3 regions of the Bacillus sp. 3255 genome follow, and region 3 is predicted to be linked to each of the others. Evidence: riboswitches for the same ligand, from Rfam matches in the RefSeq annotation. Region 3 holds a riboswitch; each other region holds the start of a gene.
What was found. Region 3 has a riboswitch for cyclic di-AMP ahead of J2X61_RS17175 (stalk domain-containing protein). Riboswitches for the same ligand answer to the same signal wherever they lie in the genome.

Region 1: it holds a riboswitch for cyclic di-AMP, as region 3 does, so the genes downstream of both, J2X61_RS13490 (KamA family radical SAM protein) here and J2X61_RS17175 (stalk domain-containing protein) in region 3, are expected to answer to the same signal.
Region 2: it holds a riboswitch for cyclic di-AMP, as region 3 does, so the genes downstream of both, J2X61_RS14115 (APC family permease) here and J2X61_RS17175 (stalk domain-containing protein) in region 3, are expected to answer to the same signal.

Annotation. Positions count from the first base shown of each region.
Region 1 covers NZ_JAVDUS010000007.1:316,675-322,436, reverse strand. Annotated here, with positions in the region: gene J2X61_RS13495 (cation:proton antiporter) at 1-1,146, opposite strand, end outside; gene J2X61_RS13490 (KamA family radical SAM protein) at 1,623-2,780, opposite strand; cyclic di-AMP (ydaO/yuaA leader) riboswitch at 3,009-3,146, opposite strand; gene J2X61_RS13485 (DoxX family protein) at 3,199-3,612, opposite strand; gene J2X61_RS13480 (MFS transporter) at 3,828-5,033, opposite strand; gene J2X61_RS13475 (DinB family protein) at 5,219-5,701, opposite strand.
Region 2 covers NZ_JAVDUS010000008.1:105,816-111,577, reverse strand. Annotated here, with positions in the region: gene J2X61_RS14125 (EcsC family protein) at 1-260, shown strand, start outside; gene J2X61_RS14120 (NAD(P)/FAD-dependent oxidoreductase) at 692-1,924, shown strand; cyclic di-AMP (ydaO/yuaA leader) riboswitch at 2,112-2,271, shown strand; gene J2X61_RS14115 (APC family permease) at 2,370-4,205, shown strand; gene J2X61_RS14110 (YqkE family protein) at 4,262-4,522, shown strand; gene J2X61_RS14105 (hypothetical protein) at 4,567-4,782, opposite strand; gene J2X61_RS14100 (hypothetical protein) at 4,963-5,762, shown strand, end outside.
Region 3 covers NZ_JAVDUS010000010.1:243,852-249,613, reverse strand. Annotated here, with positions in the region: gene J2X61_RS17180 (GNAT family N-acetyltransferase) at 1-771, shown strand, start outside; gene J2X61_RS17175 (stalk domain-containing protein) at 850-1,647, opposite strand; cyclic di-AMP (ydaO/yuaA leader) riboswitch at 1,661-1,813, opposite strand; gene J2X61_RS17170 (LiaF transmembrane domain-containing protein) at 1,984-2,289, shown strand; gene J2X61_RS17165 (PspA/IM30 family protein) at 2,311-2,913, shown strand; gene liaF (cell wall-active antibiotics response protein LiaF) at 3,104-3,766, shown strand; gene J2X61_RS17155 (sensor histidine kinase) at 3,797-4,852, shown strand; gene J2X61_RS17150 (response regulator) at 4,879-5,526, shown strand; gene lepB (signal peptidase I) at 5,554-5,762, shown strand, end outside.

The DNA.
Region 1 (5,762 bases), on a different contig from region 3:
CGTTGTCCCTTGAACCAGCAGCGAGAACACGACATTGCTGAACGTCATAGCTAACAGCAAATCGCGCCCTTCAAAGTTGGGGGAAATGCCCAATATCAACGCAATGGACAATGAGCCTTTTAACCCTCCCCAGGCAATGACCGGTTTCCAGATCCGCGGGACTTCTTGGTCAAAAATAAGACTTACATATACAGCTATGAACCTCGCTGCAAGGACAATCAGAATACTGCCGCTAATTTCAACCCATTTCTCGGCGAAATGAATATTTGAAATCTCAAGCCCCACCATCAGGAAAATCAATGCATTGGCGATAAACGCAATTGTTTCCCAGAAAGAATCCATCTTGTCATGCGTTAAGTCCGACATTCCCGTGTTCCTGCCATAGGTGCCAAGCAAAAGCCCTGCAAATACAACCGCTATAACCCCGGAGAAATGAAACATTTCCGCCAACTCGAAGGCGCCATAGAAGAGGATGATGGAGAGGCCGATCTCCACAAGGTAATTATCAATACTGGAGGTGATTTTCGAGGCGATATAACCTGTTGCAACGCCGATTGTTACACCCCCTAGAATAATCTTAACAAACTCCAATGAGCCGTGCAGTACGCCTGACATGGTCAGTACGGTTGTCCCTAGGGCTATTTTAAAAAGAACAACCGCTACACCGTCATTCGCCAAGCTCTCTCCCTCCACAATGATCGATAACTTCTGGTTTAAGCCCATTGATTTGAAAATCGTTAAAACGGAAACAGGGTCTGTCGCCGCCATCAACGCACCAAAGACGAGCGCTTTTTGCAAATCAAGACCTAATAACCAAGATGACAGCGCTGTTATCAGAACAAAGGTCAGAAAGGTTCCTAACAAAGCAAGCAGCAGTATCGAACGCTTATGGTCTACGATTTCACCAAAAGGCAGTTTGAGCGCAGCATCTCCGATCAGAGCCGATAAGAAAATCAGAATCACGGCCGTCTGAAAGACATGATCGGAAACCACGAACGTTTTGATTTCGTGAAGAGCCTCGATGGGGAATAGGCCTAACAGAAGTCCTGCAACGACAAGTAAAGTTGGATACGGTTGTTTTATTTTATCCGCCACATACGCGATTGCAACTGCGATTCCCAGCAGAACCAGCCAATAGTGAAACATGAAGGCCCCCTAAATAACCCTTTTCCGCTATTATGCGTAGGTTGGTCCTTCCTTATTATTACTGCGCCCTCCTCCCCTCTGTAAGGGACTTGTACGCTAGAAATTCGACCGGACCGGGTATCTGCAAGCAAGCTTGCCGAAGCGGTTGGGATCCGTCCGCTGAAGTGAGGTCTGACGATAGATGCGATTAATCGCGGTTAAGCAGCGAAAGCGGAAATACAGTGCGTTATTTTGCCCCCAAACCGCCTGTCGGGGACGGATAGGGAAATACGATCCGCTATTTCGCAGATTTCCTACCCGAAGAGAGGAGAATTGGTGAAATAAAGGCTTGTATTTCCTTCTGATTCCTCAAATCCACCTGATTGTTGGAAATAGCGTATCCTATTTCCGCTCAAGCCGAATTGAAGTGTCGAAGGTGGAGGCTAGCTCTCATACAAAATAGAGGAGTCCCTCCAGGGAAGGACTCCTCTCAACATTTATCGGCAAGGCAAATCCGGAAGATCATTAACGGAAATAATGTCTTCCGCCAGCTTCCTCGGCTTCTTCCACAGGTTCTCACTGCCTGGCAAATCATCGAACCAGGCGGCATCGGGGGGACATTCGAGTATCATGAACTTCCCATACTGCTCATCGCGCGATTGATGGTATTTCAAGTAGGCCTTGCCGCCTTCGATCGCAAGAATCTCAATCTTGCCCGAGGTATGGCTCATAGACAACCTCACTCTTTTGCCAAGACCCGATGTTAATGATTTGGCTGCTTCGACCAACCGATAAACCTTCTCTAAAGGCAATACGAACTCCCGGTTACCGGCAACCGGACGATTAACAAAGAAGTAATAAGGCGTAACGCCAGCCCACGATAACTTATCAAGTAACTCCGCGAGCACGGATGGATCATCATTAATTCCTTTAAGGATCGGCGTCTGATTCACTACGATTGCACCGGCATTATGTAAGGCATCGAAGGCTTTCTTGGCTTCATTCGTAATTTCTCTGGGATGATTGATATGAGCCATTACATAGATTCGTTTATCAACAGTAGAATAGGATTTAATAAGTTCAAGCAAGGCATCATCTTCGTATATTCGCATTGGGTTAAAAACAGGAATTTTGGAGCCTAGCCGCACTATCTTCACATGATCGATTTCACGCAATCGCTCTACGATGTTCTTTAGTTTGGATGTCGCGAGTATTAAGCTGTCTCCACCGGTCAACAATACATTGTTAATCTCGGGGCGGCCTTCAATATAGGCAATACCCGGATCGACATTCGCCATCGCTTCATTCACATCATGCCGAAACAGTCTTTTGCGGAAGCAATATCGGCAGTAAGCTCCACACACCTCAGAAACCAGCAATAATGCCGTCGTCCTATATTTATGCTGACAGCCGGGAACCACATAGTTGGTATCTTCATCGGATGCATCCCAGCGTCCGTACTCCTGAAGCTCTCCCTCATTCGGAATGATCAGCTTCTTAATCGGATCATTCGGGTCCGACCAATTAATCAAATTCAAGTAATAATCATTCACACGAAATACGAACTTTTCCGTTATTGCTTTTAGCTTCCTTCGTTCCTGTTCAGGAATTTCCGTGATTTTCTCAATATCGGTAATATATTTCGGCTGTGCCATAGATGATCCTCCTCGAAATTCAGATTCTGACTAACGATCTGTCGGGATTACGGATTCCCCATTACCTCCTTTGCGGCATGATGGCTATGGATGGGCGTATGTAGACAAATAAAATAGACCCGCATGAGGGCGCAAACCGTAAACGTACGGTCTAGTCCTTCAACGACAGGTCTAATCAAATAAAAAGACCCGTCATGCGGGTCAACATGCAATTATTTGCATAGTAAATCATTGACCCATCCACTGCTGACGAGGTTAGCTGCCGGGCTCGGGAAAGATGGTTCCCTACATAAAGATTCGCCCCAAAAAATTGGTTCCCCCGCTTCCCGAAATTGTTAGATTCCGGAAATTAAGCGTAGTTTTATCTTACACAACTATGTTGTATTCGTCAACGGAAGTCCGGTTGGTCCGACACATTTTAAAGCTTGCGGTTCTCCGGACGTAAAGCCCACGAGACCATATTCAGGGCCGCATAGCAAAGCGGAAGGATAAGTGGAAACCCGTAGTCGGCAGCAAACACATGAGAGAAAGCCGCACCGGTCATGACGAAGAAGATTCCGGCATAAGCCCATTCTTTGAGCCGCGGGAAACCCGGCACGACGAGAGCGATGGAGCCCAGCACTTTCCAAATCCCAAGGATCGTCAAGACATACACGGGGTATTCAAGTTTGGCCACTAGCTCCAGGTTCCCCTCTAACTGCATCAGCTGCCCGATACCGCTTATCGTCATAGATGCTGCCAGCAGTGAAGTGACGATCCAATAACCGATGCTTCTTCCTCCGGGTCTTGCTTCTACTCTCGCGATTGTTTCCGTACCGATCATCTTACTCATTCATGATCTCCTCCTATTTTAACGTGCCAAATGACGATTTATAATTGGACACCATTCAGTGTCATATTGATTATATGACACCATTCGGTGTCACGTCAACCTCTTTTAATCGCAACTTTCGAAAACCACTGTACGTACGGCAAAAAAAAAGAAAACGACAGCACAGGACGAAAACCTAGTCCCGGACTGCCGCTTATGATCTTGTGTTGCCCTGCTCAGACGCTCTCGGACGGTGCGTGCCGTTCCTTGGCGAACGTCCGCAGCAGCGGGGTTCGCAAGCTCACCCACCAGAAGGCTGCAGTCGCCGCCAAACTAAGCACCGTGCATAATATGAACGCCGAGGCGAAGCCAAATCTGGACGAATACCATCCGCCCAGCACGGCGCCGACAATTTTGCCCGCACCTAACAAGATAATCGAATTGAACATCAGGCCCGTTGCCTTCAGTTCTTTCATCACATGCTCGTTCACATAATGCGAGAGGCACAAGTAAAACAGAATATACGTCCCGCCGTGGAGCGCCCACATGATCACAACCGTCTGCGGCGTCAGTGCCGTTGCATATAGCAGCCAGCGGATCACATGAATCAAGCCCGAAAACAGCAGGATGTTGACCATACCGAAGCGCCGGAAAATCCAATCGAACCAAATCATGAACGGAAACTGACTGATCGAACCGATCGCAATTCCCAGACCAATGATCTCCATACTGACGCCTTGCTCCTGACTATAGATCGCATGAAATGAGAAGAAGAACCCTAACGTCGAAGACAGGATGAAAGCATACGTATATAGCACCATAAGGGGCCGATGTTTGAACAGTTCTGTCACCTTGACCTTCTTCTTGCCGTTCTGATGGCCTTCGACCTTGGGCAATAGCAGCGATATGACGAACGAAACGAACATCACGACGGAAGTTACGAGAAAGATGCTGTGAATATTCCGGGCGAACATCCAACCCGCCAATACGGACATGACCGCATACCCAACGGAGCCGAATGTACGCACTCCGGAAAACTTGACGATTCCTTTCGAGGAAAGCTCCAGCGTAATGGCATCGCTTAGCGGGTTAATCGCCACTTGGAAGAAGCTGAACACGACCATGGCGAGCAGCAGCAGCCCGAACGAGATGCCGGACCACTGTACGAGCCAGACCGATAGCGCGGCCAGCAGAATGCAGCATACAAGCACGTTGTTTTTGTACCTTGAACGGTCACTTATAATTCCCCATAGCGGTTGTGCAATCAAGCCGATAACGGCGCCGACTGAGGTCAGGATCCCAACCTCGAAATTCCCAAGCCCGATCTCCGTATAATACACACTGATGTAGGAGAAGAAAGCACCGGTACTCATATAGATCAGCGCGTAAAACAAAGACGTCTGCATCATGATTTTATTCATCGTCGTCCACACCTGCAGCATGCCGCATTCCCTTATGTATCATGCATCCCACCGCTTTCAACTTGAATTGCGTGCTTCTTGCCTCATCGCTTTGATTACCTATTTCGATGGCATCCGCATGTTCTCCTTTCTGACTTGTCTGCGGCTCGAAAATAAAAAGAGGCTGCTCGCGGCAGCCTCTTCATGGCGGAACTTAAGTTGTGCGTTCAATTCCTACTGGCAGATCGGTTGACTTCTTGCAGAAGCTGGATCATAGCGGACGCGACACCAATATGCGTGGCCAAATGCTCGGAGGTTGCAAGCAGGAGCTCTCCCCGGTTGTCCGCTTTCAGAAAGTTCTCTTTCACAGGCACTTCCAATTTCCCTCTCAACGTCTCATTGATCAAATAACGCTGTTCTTTTAATTGCGCGATAAGTATATCCCAGGTTGGCGGCTCTTCGGTCCAATCCGAAGCTTTGGTCCGGTAAGCGAACATATTTTGATAAGTAGCCGGGATAACTTGCGGCAGGTCCGCAAGAGCGAACACGTGGAACTCCGTCACGACAAGCACATGCCCGACATGCCATAGAAGATTTGTTTCAAAGCCTGCAGACACAACTTGGCGTAACTCGGCGGGACATTTGCTTACCAGGTCAATAAAAGCGTCATGTTGTTTGTTAAACGAATGGAATACGAATGGTTCTCTCATAGTTAGCCCTCCAGAATGATATTAGTAGGATGATGTTCTTGCCCGCGTATATATGGAAACC
Region 2 (5,762 bases), on a different contig from region 3:
GGCATACGGTTGCCGGCTCTTTGCCCCCTGCTGAAGATTATACGAATCAAGTGGATTGGCTGCAGCTCCAGCAAGAGTACCGCGATACGATCGATTTCCGCAAAATGCTTCAGCTTGTCCCCGGCATAGGCGCCGTCGTAGGAGCTTGGGCGAATTTCGGCCTGCTGGAGGAGCTGGGCGTGGCGGGCATGAACAGCTATCGCCTGCGCCGGCTGCAGGATAAAGCAAGAGCCGGCGGGGGACCCGAGCCCAGCCGTTGATTGCCTGTCCAACAGCCGCCATTCTCGCCAAATCTAACGGACTACAGAGCTCTTGGTCTCCATTTGCCAGCTAGCAGCTGCTCTGTCCGTTAGCCGGCTAAGGTTGAAGAGAGCTGCCGCACATGTCCGTTTCTCCGCGGATGTTTCTTTTTATGCTGCTGGGTAAAGTTATGGTGATTTTTCGTACGCAAAGCCATATACTTTAAGTAGAGCCAAACCAGCCGCGTAACACGAACATGAATGTGATTTTTTTCACAAATAACTTGCCGCACTCACCCTAACTCGTCCCATACCATCCAATTCAATTTTCTCCAATGAACGAGAATTCCTAACCCAACGCGCATCCAACACAGGTCGGCAGGTTTGGTCCATCGTTTCATCAGCCTATCTATTCATAGAGCAAAGAAGAGTTAATCGGAGGAGTGAATGGTATGAACAAGAAACCGAAGGTCGTGATCCTGGGGGCAGGCTACGGCGGACTAGTGACGGCGATCCGACTGCAGAAGCAGATCAAGGCGGACGAAGCTGACGTTACCCTGGTGAACAAGCACGATTATCATTACATGACGACCCATCTGCATATGCCGGCTGCCGGGACCGATCATCACGAGAATGCGCGTGTGGCGATCAAGGATTTGATCGATGAACGGAAAATTCAGTTCGTGAAAGGGACGGTTCAAGAGATTAAGCTGGAGGAGAAGGAAATTGTTCTCCCCGACCATGTCCTGTCTTACGACTATCTGGTGATAGGTTTGGGAAGTGAGACGGAAACCTTCGGGATTCCGGGGCTGCGCGAGCACGCCATGTCGATTAACAGCATTAACAGCGTGCGATTCATTCGCCAGCATATTCAATACATGTTTGCGAAGTACAAACTGGACTCCAAGCATAAGGAATATTTGACCTTCGTTGTGGGGGGGGCCGGTTTCACGGGGACGGAATTCGTCGGAGAGTTGGCCGACCGCATTCCCGTGCTTTGCCAGACGTTCGATGTCGATCCTTCGCTTGTGAGAATCATGAATGTGGAAGCTTCGCCTACCGCGCTGCCGCCGGGACTTCCGAACGATCTGGTGGAATACGGCATGGAAGTCATGCGGCGCAAAGGGGTTCAGTATAGATTGTCAACGGCGATCAAAGCATGCGAACCGGACGGCGTCCTGCTCGGAGACGGCGAATTCATCCGTGCCGGAACAGTAATCTGGTCGGGTGGGGTCCGTGGAAACTCCTTGCTCCAGGCGGCTGGTTTTCACGTGCAGCGCGGCCGGGTGAAGGTAGACGACTATTTGCGCTCCATTCAGTATCCGGAGGTGTTCATTACGGGAGACTGCTCGATTGTGATGAGTCCGGAAGGGACGCCCTACCCGGCGAACGCCCAAATCGCGGTCCAACAAGGCTGCAACACGGCCAAAAATATAATCAACAGCTTGCGTGGAAAGCCCTTGCGTCATTTTGCTTATGATTACAAAGGAACTGTCGCTTCATTGGGCCGCGGCGATGCGGTCGGGATTCTGAAGGTGAAGAAAGTGAAGGGCAAATTCGCCGCGTTCCTCAAAAAGTTGATCGATGCCCGCTATCTGTTCCTGATTGGCGGACTCCCGCTTGTGTGGAAGAAAATGATATTCAAGCAAAAACAAGCGACGCGTAAGCATCATGTTAGAAATTAATTAGGTCCTTAAACCTAAAAATATACGTACGCCGACGATACGCCTGAAAATCAAAGAAAATGAAAGATAAGATTAATTGTAAGCGAATTATCAAATGAATGAGAGGATGGAGTCGACCTTTTTAGGTTTATTCCATCCTTTACTATGTCTCGATAAGAGAGTAGTATCAACAACGTACAATATACAGTTGAATATTTCGCTTAATTCTCTAACCGGAGAAGCGGGGGAACCACAGGTTTCAACGGGGTGAATAAGGTGCGCGTCATCTGGCATGGCGTAACTTTTAGGGCAGTTTTCTCGCAGCCCGAACCCGGCAGCTAACCTCGTAAGCGATCGTGAGAAAGGAGAACATGTGATCCCAAACACAAGGTCTATCCTTGTGTTTTTTTGCGTCCAAAAACAGACATTGAAGTTGAAATCAGGTTATTTGGGGGAATTTCGCAGCATGACAAGTGATTCATTGAAGAAGATTATGTTCGGTAAACCGCTGAAGTCCGATGAGCTGGAATCCGAAAAAATGCAGGTGTGGAAGGCGCTGCCGATCCTCTCGTCCGATGCCCTGTCGTCCGTGGCCTACGGTACGGAGCAAATTTTGCTCGAGCTGGCGACGGTCGGGGTCGCAGCATTTGCCTTCTCCCTGCCGATCGCGATCTCGATTATCGCCTTAATTATGCTGCTTGTACTCAGCTATCGCCAAGTGATTGAAGCCTACCCGATGGGTGGCGGGGCTTACATGGTGGCGAAGGAGAATCTGGGCATGATGTGGGGCAGGCTCACAGGCGTTTCCTTGCTGATCGATTATACGTTGACGGTTGCCGTTTCGATCTCGGCAGGCGTGCAGGCGATTACGTCGGCCTTTCCGTCTACGGTGCCCTATATCGTCCCGATCGCGCTGGCTCTCGTCTGGCTGATGGTGTGGCTGAACTTGCGCGGGACGTCCGAGTCGGGGACGGTATTCGCGATACCGACGTACTTTTTTATTTTGTGTATTTTGCTGCTTATCGGCAAAGGGATTTTCGATATGATGACGGGTTCGTTGAATACGCATCCGATCCAAATCGTCCCCAGCTCCATGACGAGTTCATTAACGTTGTTCGTTATTCTCAAAGCGTTCTCCTCCGGCTGCTCCGCGGTCACGGGGATTGAGGCGATTTCCGATGCGGTGCCGCATTTCCGGACGCCTTCCGTGAAAAACGCCAAGAAAACGATGGCTTCGCTCGGTACGCTGCTGGCTGTCATATTCGGCGGTGTCACCTTGCTGAGCTTGGGTTATGGGATCGCACCCGACCCGCACGGCCACACATCGGTTTTATCGATGGTGACGGAGCAGGCATTCGGCAGAGGGGCGATGTATTATGCAACGCAGATCGGCACGATGCTGATTCTGGTGCTGGCAGCAAACACGAGCTTCAACGGCTTTCCGATACTGGCGTCCATCATGGCGCAGGACAAAAACTTCCCGCGCATGTTCTCTTACCGGGGAGACCGGCTGTCGTTTCATTATGGGATTGTTACATTAGGCGTTTTGGCAAGCATTTTGCTTATTATATTCAAAGGAAAAACCGATGCACTTATTCCTCTTTATGCGATTGGCGTATTCTTGTCGTTCACGCTGGCCCAGAGCGGTCTGGTCCGCAAATGGTTCAGAGAGCGTCCGGCCGGCTGGCTGGGTAAATTCGCCATCAACGGCTTGGGTGGGCTCGTCTCGTTCGCCGTCTTGATCGTGTTCTGCATAACCAAATTCAGCGAAGGCGCGTGGATTGTCATTCTTGTGACGCCGCTGCTGCTATGGGGCATTACCAAGATCAGCAACCATTACGATGTCGTGGCCAAAGAGCTGCGTATCGACATCACACAGGAGCGCGTATGTACGAAGGAATCATTGATCATCGTGCCTGTCGCGGGCATTCACCGCGTGGTTGCGCAGTCTCTGAATTATGCCAAATCGTTGTCACCGAACGTGATTGCCTTCTACGTGGCGTTCTCGGATGAGGAAGAGGAAGCGATGCAGGAGAAATGGGACAAATGGGACCCCGGCGTCCGGCTCGTTGTGTTCAAGTCGCGCTACCGCACCATTTTGAAGCCGCTGGCTGAGTTCATTGAACGGATTGACACGCACGTATCGGAAAAGCAATCGATCATGGTCATCCTGCCGCAATTCATGCCCAAGAAGTGGTGGCATCGCCTGCTTCACAACCAGTCCGCCGCACGGATCCGCTCCAAGCTGCAAGCTGACAAAGATATCGTCGTCGCGACGGTGCCCTATCATTTGCATGAGTAGAGGTGTACAATAAAAGGGATTGCTGATGCAGAATTAGGAACAGAGGTGAACCTTTTATGGCGAAAAAGAAATGGTCGTCCGGCGCATCCGAGACCGGCGTGCAAGATAAACCAGCGACACTCAAAGATTTGCTGAGCCCTGATGTCGTAGCGGGTCTGAAAGCTCAAGCCGACAAGATGAAAGCGGAGGAGCAGGCGCGCAAAGATGCGGCCAGAGCGGAAGCGGAAGCCGCGCGGAAGGCGGAAGAGAAGCGGTTGGAGAACGACTTCGGCCATTTGCTCGAGAAGAGCAATCTGGATTGGAGAAAGCACAAATGAGGAAGCACGAGATGTGCTTCCTTTTTTGATTGCGCAGGCAAAGGCTACCGTTTCTTCATCTCAAAAAACTCGCATTCATCGCGGTCATAATAGGCCAAATCGGCGACACGAGTCTGCAATACAACGGTCTTATCGCTAAAACGCAGGACGACTGCATTCGAGTCTACGATATGATCGTCTTTGAACACGCGGACGACGGCCCCTCTCTCCACAGCCTCCTGAAAATCGGTATCCGTCACCAAACGTTGATTTCTAGCCATCCTGGCATGCTCCCTCCCTGATTCAATGGATCCTTCCATTGTACCACAAGGTGCATCTAATCTCCGAAATCCACGAACGCCTAGACTCCGCCCGGCATACAATGTAGCACCAAAGAGTCATTCTCAGGAAGCAGGACTGACTCCCAAACGCTGCGTGGGCAGAGAGGATGCGTGATCCCGATGGACATTCAATTATTGCCGATTCATTGGGTGTATTTAGTATTTATTGGTTTTATTCTAACCCTTCTTATCAGGCGCAGAGACACCACGATGATTTGTGTGGTCGGTATTTTTGCGCTCGGTTTGTTGGCGACAGAGACATTAAGCGGTTCGGTTTCAGGGGTGTTCAACAGCTTTATCTATGCCACCAAAGAGTTGATGGGAACAATCATGATTATTTCCATTATCGTGGCGATGAGCCGGGTGCTCATTCGCACAGGCATTAACGAAACGATGGTCGCGCCGTTGACCCGTTTTCTGCGGACGCCGGCACTAGCGTTCTGGGGAATCGGGATCATCATGATGATCACCTCCTGGTTCTTCTGGCCGTCTCCGGGCGTTGCGCTCATCGGTGCGGTGCTGCTGCCTGTTGCGGTGCGCGTCGGATTGCCTGCCCTAGGGGCGGCGATGGCGATGAACTTGTTCGGTCACGGGATTGCCCTTTCCGGCGATTACATTATTCAAGGAGCTCCTAAGCTGACGGCGGATGCGGCGGGGCTGCCGGTAACCTCCGTCATGGAAGCCTCCGTGCCGCTTGTGATCGTCATGGGTCTAGTTACGACCGTAACCGCTTTCTGGATGATGCGCCGGGATATGAGAAACGGCACCTGGCGCGATGGCTTGGTGGCTAGCGGAACAGGAGACGGCGGTTCGCTGCTGTCTTCCGACCAAGATGCCAAAGCCAGTCTGTCGCCGAAATTGCGCCGGATACTCGCGGTCCTCATTCCCGTGCTTTTCGCATTGGACGTCATCGCGATGTT
Region 3 (5,762 bases):
AAGCTGCCAAGGTTCGAAGCCGCAGCAGGCAGCAAGGTCGTGCGGGTGGAGAAAGACGGTGAACTTCTAAACGGGATCTATGCGAAGTATGCCCTGCAGTATAACGGCATGCTGGACCGCGACGGCGTTTGGTGGAACAAATATTTGAAGGCGAAGCAAGGAACGGCAGCGGTCTACGTGAATCCGCAAGGCGAACAAACCGGCTACGTGATTTATCAGGTGAAGGCGTTCACGGCCACCGTTCATGAGATGGTCTTTCTCGATGAGGAGGCAAGGCGCGGATTGTGGAAATTCATCGCGGATCACGATTCAATGATTACGAAGGTGGAGCTCAAAGCTCCGATCGATGACGAGCTGGCGTTCCTGGTGCCGGATCCCCGATTCAAACAGGAAAAAGTTACCTACTTCTCAGCACGGATCGTCGATGTCGAAGCCTTCCTGTCACAGTATGCATTCGAAGCGCGGAGTGAAGCGGAACCCGTCTACATAAGGATTTCGGACCCCTATGCCGAGTGGAATGAAGGCGTTTACCGTTTAACGTTTACGGGCAGCGGAAAGGCGGCACAGGTTGCCAAGCTTCCCGCAGGCGAGCTGCCGGCAGAGGATCATGTGCTGAGCTGCAGCATCCAAACGTTATCGGCCTTATTCATCGGTTATAAGAAAGCCGGATTCCTATCGCGGATCGGCCATCTCCAGGGCTCCGATGAAAGGATCCGACGGTTGGAAGCGGCGATTCCTGAACGGACGACCTATTTGGCGGACTTCTTTTAAATATCGAAAAAATGCGGTTTCCGGCATGCGATTGCCGGGGCCGCTTTTTTGCGTAATAAAAAAATAACCCGTGAATGATCACGGGTTTAGCACGTACACTTTGACTGTTTGGAAACCGAAGCTGCGAAGAGATTGGTTGGAGCCTGGCACATAGATGTCGACTCGTTTGCCTTTAATGGATCCGCCTGTATCCGTGGCATAAGCGTACATGCCACCGGCCGGCAAGCCATTGAAGTTATATCCCTCTATATACAGCTTAGATCCGAGCGGAATCACCGTAGGATCTACAGCGACAGTTCCGATTCGTAGAGGATTGCCCATGTAATCCACTGCGCCATAGCCGCCATTCTCGGACGGGTCAGACGAGTAAGCGGTGGATTCGAAAAGCTCGTAATCCGGTGCATAGTTGTTGCCATCCTTGCTCAAGATGGCTAGTTTACTGCTTGCGTCCCATTTCACGGGAATATCAGAGGCATTGCTTAGGAACCGAAGGGGGACGTAGACGCGTCCGTTTTGAAATTCGGCATGTGTGTCCATCTCGACACGGTTGTTGTCAATTTCCGCTTCTTTCTGGCCTGAAACTAAAGTGATGGAGTGCTTATCATTGTTCAGTGTAACTTTAATTTGGTCGCCTTCCTTCTGCCATTGTACATCATAACCCAGTTTCTCTGTTACGAAACGGATCGGTACTTGTGTCGCATGGTTGTCATCCAAAAAAGGCTGAGCATCCGGAAATTGAACCAGTTTATCGTTGACCTGAACTTTCACGTCCATACTCGCGGCAGCAGCATGCGCATGTGCCGTAAATGGGGAAAGAAAGCCCCCTGCCCAAACTGTGGCGGACACAGCAAGGCAAGTTAACCCTTTAGTTATCATATGCAATTGGTAATCCTCCTTCTAGATGAGCCTCCGAGGTTAGTTGACGGGTTCGGGAAGAAGGTTCTCCCTAGTCTGCTCTGGGTACAGAGCAAATATTCACCCCAAGTAAATCGTCCCCCGTACCGGCACTTTGTCTGTGCGCCGGACTCGGCTTCAGATAGTTTATCACTGACGGACCAGCGGGAACAACCTCCAAAATATGGATAACGGTCGTAGCCGGTACTGGACTTAGGTCTAGGTTGAAAAACAGTCGCGAGTCCGTTTTGGCGAAAATCGATTTCGGCTACGATAGATACATGAAGATTAAGCGAAGGGCGGATGCGAAACATGAGCATGAATCGATCAAAAAGCTGGGCATTGATTTTAATTACGGTGGGCTTGCTAATCTGCATGCACCAACTCGGCATGCACGTTCATCTGATGGGATTGATTGTTCCTGCGGCAATGGTGGGGCTTGGTTATGTAGGGATTAGGAACGATAAAAAGATCGGTTGGGTGATTTTCGGCATTGGGGCTTTGATTCTGATGACGAAGCTTTCCGGACTGCTTGCAGTCGCTTTGGCCGTCGGCCTTATCTATTACGGCTGCCGGATGTGGAAGAAACCTGGTTATTCGTCGAATTATCACGATTATCGATAGGAACATGGGGGGTGTGGCATAATGAGCGTATTCAATCGAATTGGCAGAATGGCCGAATCGGCCTTACAAGAAGCGGCAAGCAAGCTGGATCTGCATGAGCGCGGAGGCAGCGGCTCTGCCGCCGGCGTGTCGCCGCTGGAGATCGAGGCGCTGGAACAGCGCTACGAGGAAGCCTTGCAGCGGACAATCGAGCTTCGCCGGCAGTGCGTGACAGCCGAGGAGATGGCCCAGCTGCGCGGCGAGCAAGCCGAGCTGGCGATGCGCGCAGGCGACGAGGAACTGGCGCGCATGGCGCTGCAGGAGAAGCTGCGCGAGGAAGCAGCGGCCGAGCAGTACCGCGCGCAGTATGCCGGCAGCCAGGACGTGTGCCTGTCGCTGGCGGATGAGTTGGCGGCGCTGCGTACAGGCCGCCGCACGGCGGGACAGCCGCGGAGCGGGCTGTCCAAGGAGGAGGCTCGCGAGACTTGGCGCGAGCTGGAGGCGACCGGCCGCGAGCTTGGCCGGGAAGCGATGGAGGGGCTGCGCATAGCAGGGCGCGTGTCACGCGATACCCTGAAGGAAGCGGGCGACAACCTCCATCAGGAGCTGCGCAGGCTCCAAAAGGAATGGCGCGACAAGAAATAATCCGCGCGGAACCCTGCTGCGCCCTATGCGCCTGCACGGCGCGGCAGGCCCCGGCCATCTGGCCGGAGCCCTACCAGAGCCTTGCCAGAGCCTTGCCCCGCAAGGATTTGCATCTTGGAGGCTGTCCATTCTTGTGGTATGCTAGACATCTATATGATCGAAATAATCGGCAGCCAGAGGAGGTGCAGCGATGGGCGAAGAAACCAAAAACAACCGCAACCGGAATACAGCCCTTGTGCTGATTGGCGCCGGTCTTTTTTTGCTTCTGGATCATACGATCGGCTTTTTCCCCATTCTCGCAATTATTCTGGTCTTGCTGGGCATCCACCGGGTCCGTTCCCGCAAGGAGCGCAAAGGCTTCGTGCTGATAGCCGTGGGGGGAGTCATTCTATTCGGGGATCATGTGACGATTGTCATCTCCATCGTATTAATCTCGTTAGGTGTTTTCTTCATACGATCCAAGCAAATGCAGAAGGACGATACCTATATTCAGAAGCAGAAGCTGGTGGACAGTGTGCGTCTGGGGCGCGAGCCATGGATTATGCGCAACAGCTCGACATGGTATATCATCGGTGAAACGTATATCGATTTATCGCTCGCGATTTTGGAACAAAAGGAAACCACGGTCATTCTGCAAGGGGTTGTAGGGGACGTAGACATCAAAGTGCCGGACGACATCGGCGTATCGGTGGCGGCTTCGGTCACGTTCGGGCAGATTCAAGTGGGCGTCGAACGCGAGTCCGGCGTCATGAACAAGCTGCATTGGCAGTCCCCGAACTATGAGCGCTGCGACCACCGCGTCAAGCTGGTGCTATCCTATATCGTCGGAGATATTAAAATAAAAGTCTTGTAAACTGTAGGCCCAGAGGAGGTTCAGCACATATTGGACGGCTATAAAAGAAGATTAACGAATATGATATGGCGCAGTATGGCTGAATCGATTATTTTTAGTTTTCTGGTGTTTGGCGCTATTATCTATTTCATGAACTCGAGAAATCTCATTACGCCTTTCACAAGCTGGCAGGAGGGCGTCAAATTCACCTTCATGGCCATCGTCATCGTCGGCTGCGTCGGCGCCGGATACGGGTACTGGAACAGCTCCAGAATTACGCGGCGGCTGGAGCCCTTGATGGAAACGATGATATTGTTGGAAAAAGGGACGTTCACCCGCGACCGTTTCCAGAACGGCGAAGACGAAATCGGGCGGCTCGGCGAGCAGCTGGGCCGCATTATGAAGCGATGGGAAGAGCAGGTTACTTCTCTTCAGCGGTTATCGAACAATAACGCCGAACTGGCGGAGAAGGCGAAGCTGTCGGCGGTTATTGAAGAAAGGCAGCGGCTGGCCAGAGAGCTGCACGATGCCGTCAGCCAGCAGCTGTTCGCCATCTCGATGACGGCGACGGCAGTCGGCCGGACGTTGGATAAGGACTTCGAGAAGGCCAAGCGGCAGATTCATCTCATCGAGGAGATGGCTTCCGTCGCGCAGTCGGAGATGAGGGCGCTGCTGCTGCATTTGCGGCCGATCCACCTGGAGGGCAAACGATTGTCCGAAGGGCTCGTGGAGCTGCTGAAGGAGCTGGCGGCGAAGGTGCCGATGACGATCACGTGGGACATGGACGAAGACGTTCGATTAAATAAAGGGATTGAAGACCACTTGTTCCGCATCGTGCAGGAGGCGCTGTCCAATGCGCTGCGGCATTCCAAAGCGAACAAGCTGGAGGTGAAGCTGCTGCACCGCCCGGACGGCGTTCGACTGGCGATCCGGGACGACGGCGTCGGCTTCGAGCTCGATGCGAAGAAGCTGACCTCCTACGGCATTGTGTCGATGAAGGAGCGGGTTAACGAAATCGGCGGCTCCGTCGATATCATTACCGCCCCAGACAGGGGAACCCGGATAGAAATCCGCGTGCCTATTCTGGCCGGGGATGCGGTAGAATAGATGTTCTTGATAGAGAGGAGACGAACATGGACGATACATTGATTAAAGTACTGCTGGTCGACGATCATGAAATGGTCAGAATCGGTCTTGCCGCCGTTCTCGGGACCGAGGACGGCATTGAGGTTGTCGGCGAAGCCAGCAATGGCCAAGACGGCATCCGTCTAGCCCAGGAATACCGCCCGGACGTCGTGCTGATGGATCTGGTGATGGAAGGCATGGACGGCATCGAAACGACGCGAAAGCTGCTGCAGCTGTACCCGGAGTGCAAAGTCATCGTGCTCACAAGCTTCCTGGACGATGAGAAAATGTATCCGGTCATTGAAGCCGGCGCATTCAGCTATTTGCTCAAAACGTCCCGTGCCTCCGAGATCGCGCAGGCCATCCGAGCCGCGGCCAAAGGCCAGTCCATTCTGGAGTCGCAAGTCGCCTCGAAGATTATGAACCGCTTCCGGCAGCCGAAAGCAGCGGCGGAGCCGCATGAAGATTTGACTGAACGGGAAATGGAAGTCCTTCGTCTAATTGCTAAGGGCAAGTCAAACCAGGAGTTGGCCGATGAATTGTTTATCGGAGTGAAAACCGTGAAATTTCACGTCACCAATGTACTGGCCAAGCTAGGTGTGGAGGATCGGACCCAAGCGGCGATCTATGCCTTCAAGCACGGCCTGGCCGAATAGCTAACTAGTGGACAAGGAGCGATAAGGATGAATTTTCTCAAGCAGCTGTGGAGTTGGTTCGGCTCCATTGCCATTTCTTTTGTATTGGTTGTCTTCCTCGGTGTATTCGTGTTCCAATCGACCAAGGTGATGGGACATTCGATGGATCCGACGCTGCATGATACCCAGCGTGTGTATGTGTCGAAGCTATCGCATACATTCAATTATGAGCCTAACTACGGGGATATCGTCATCAT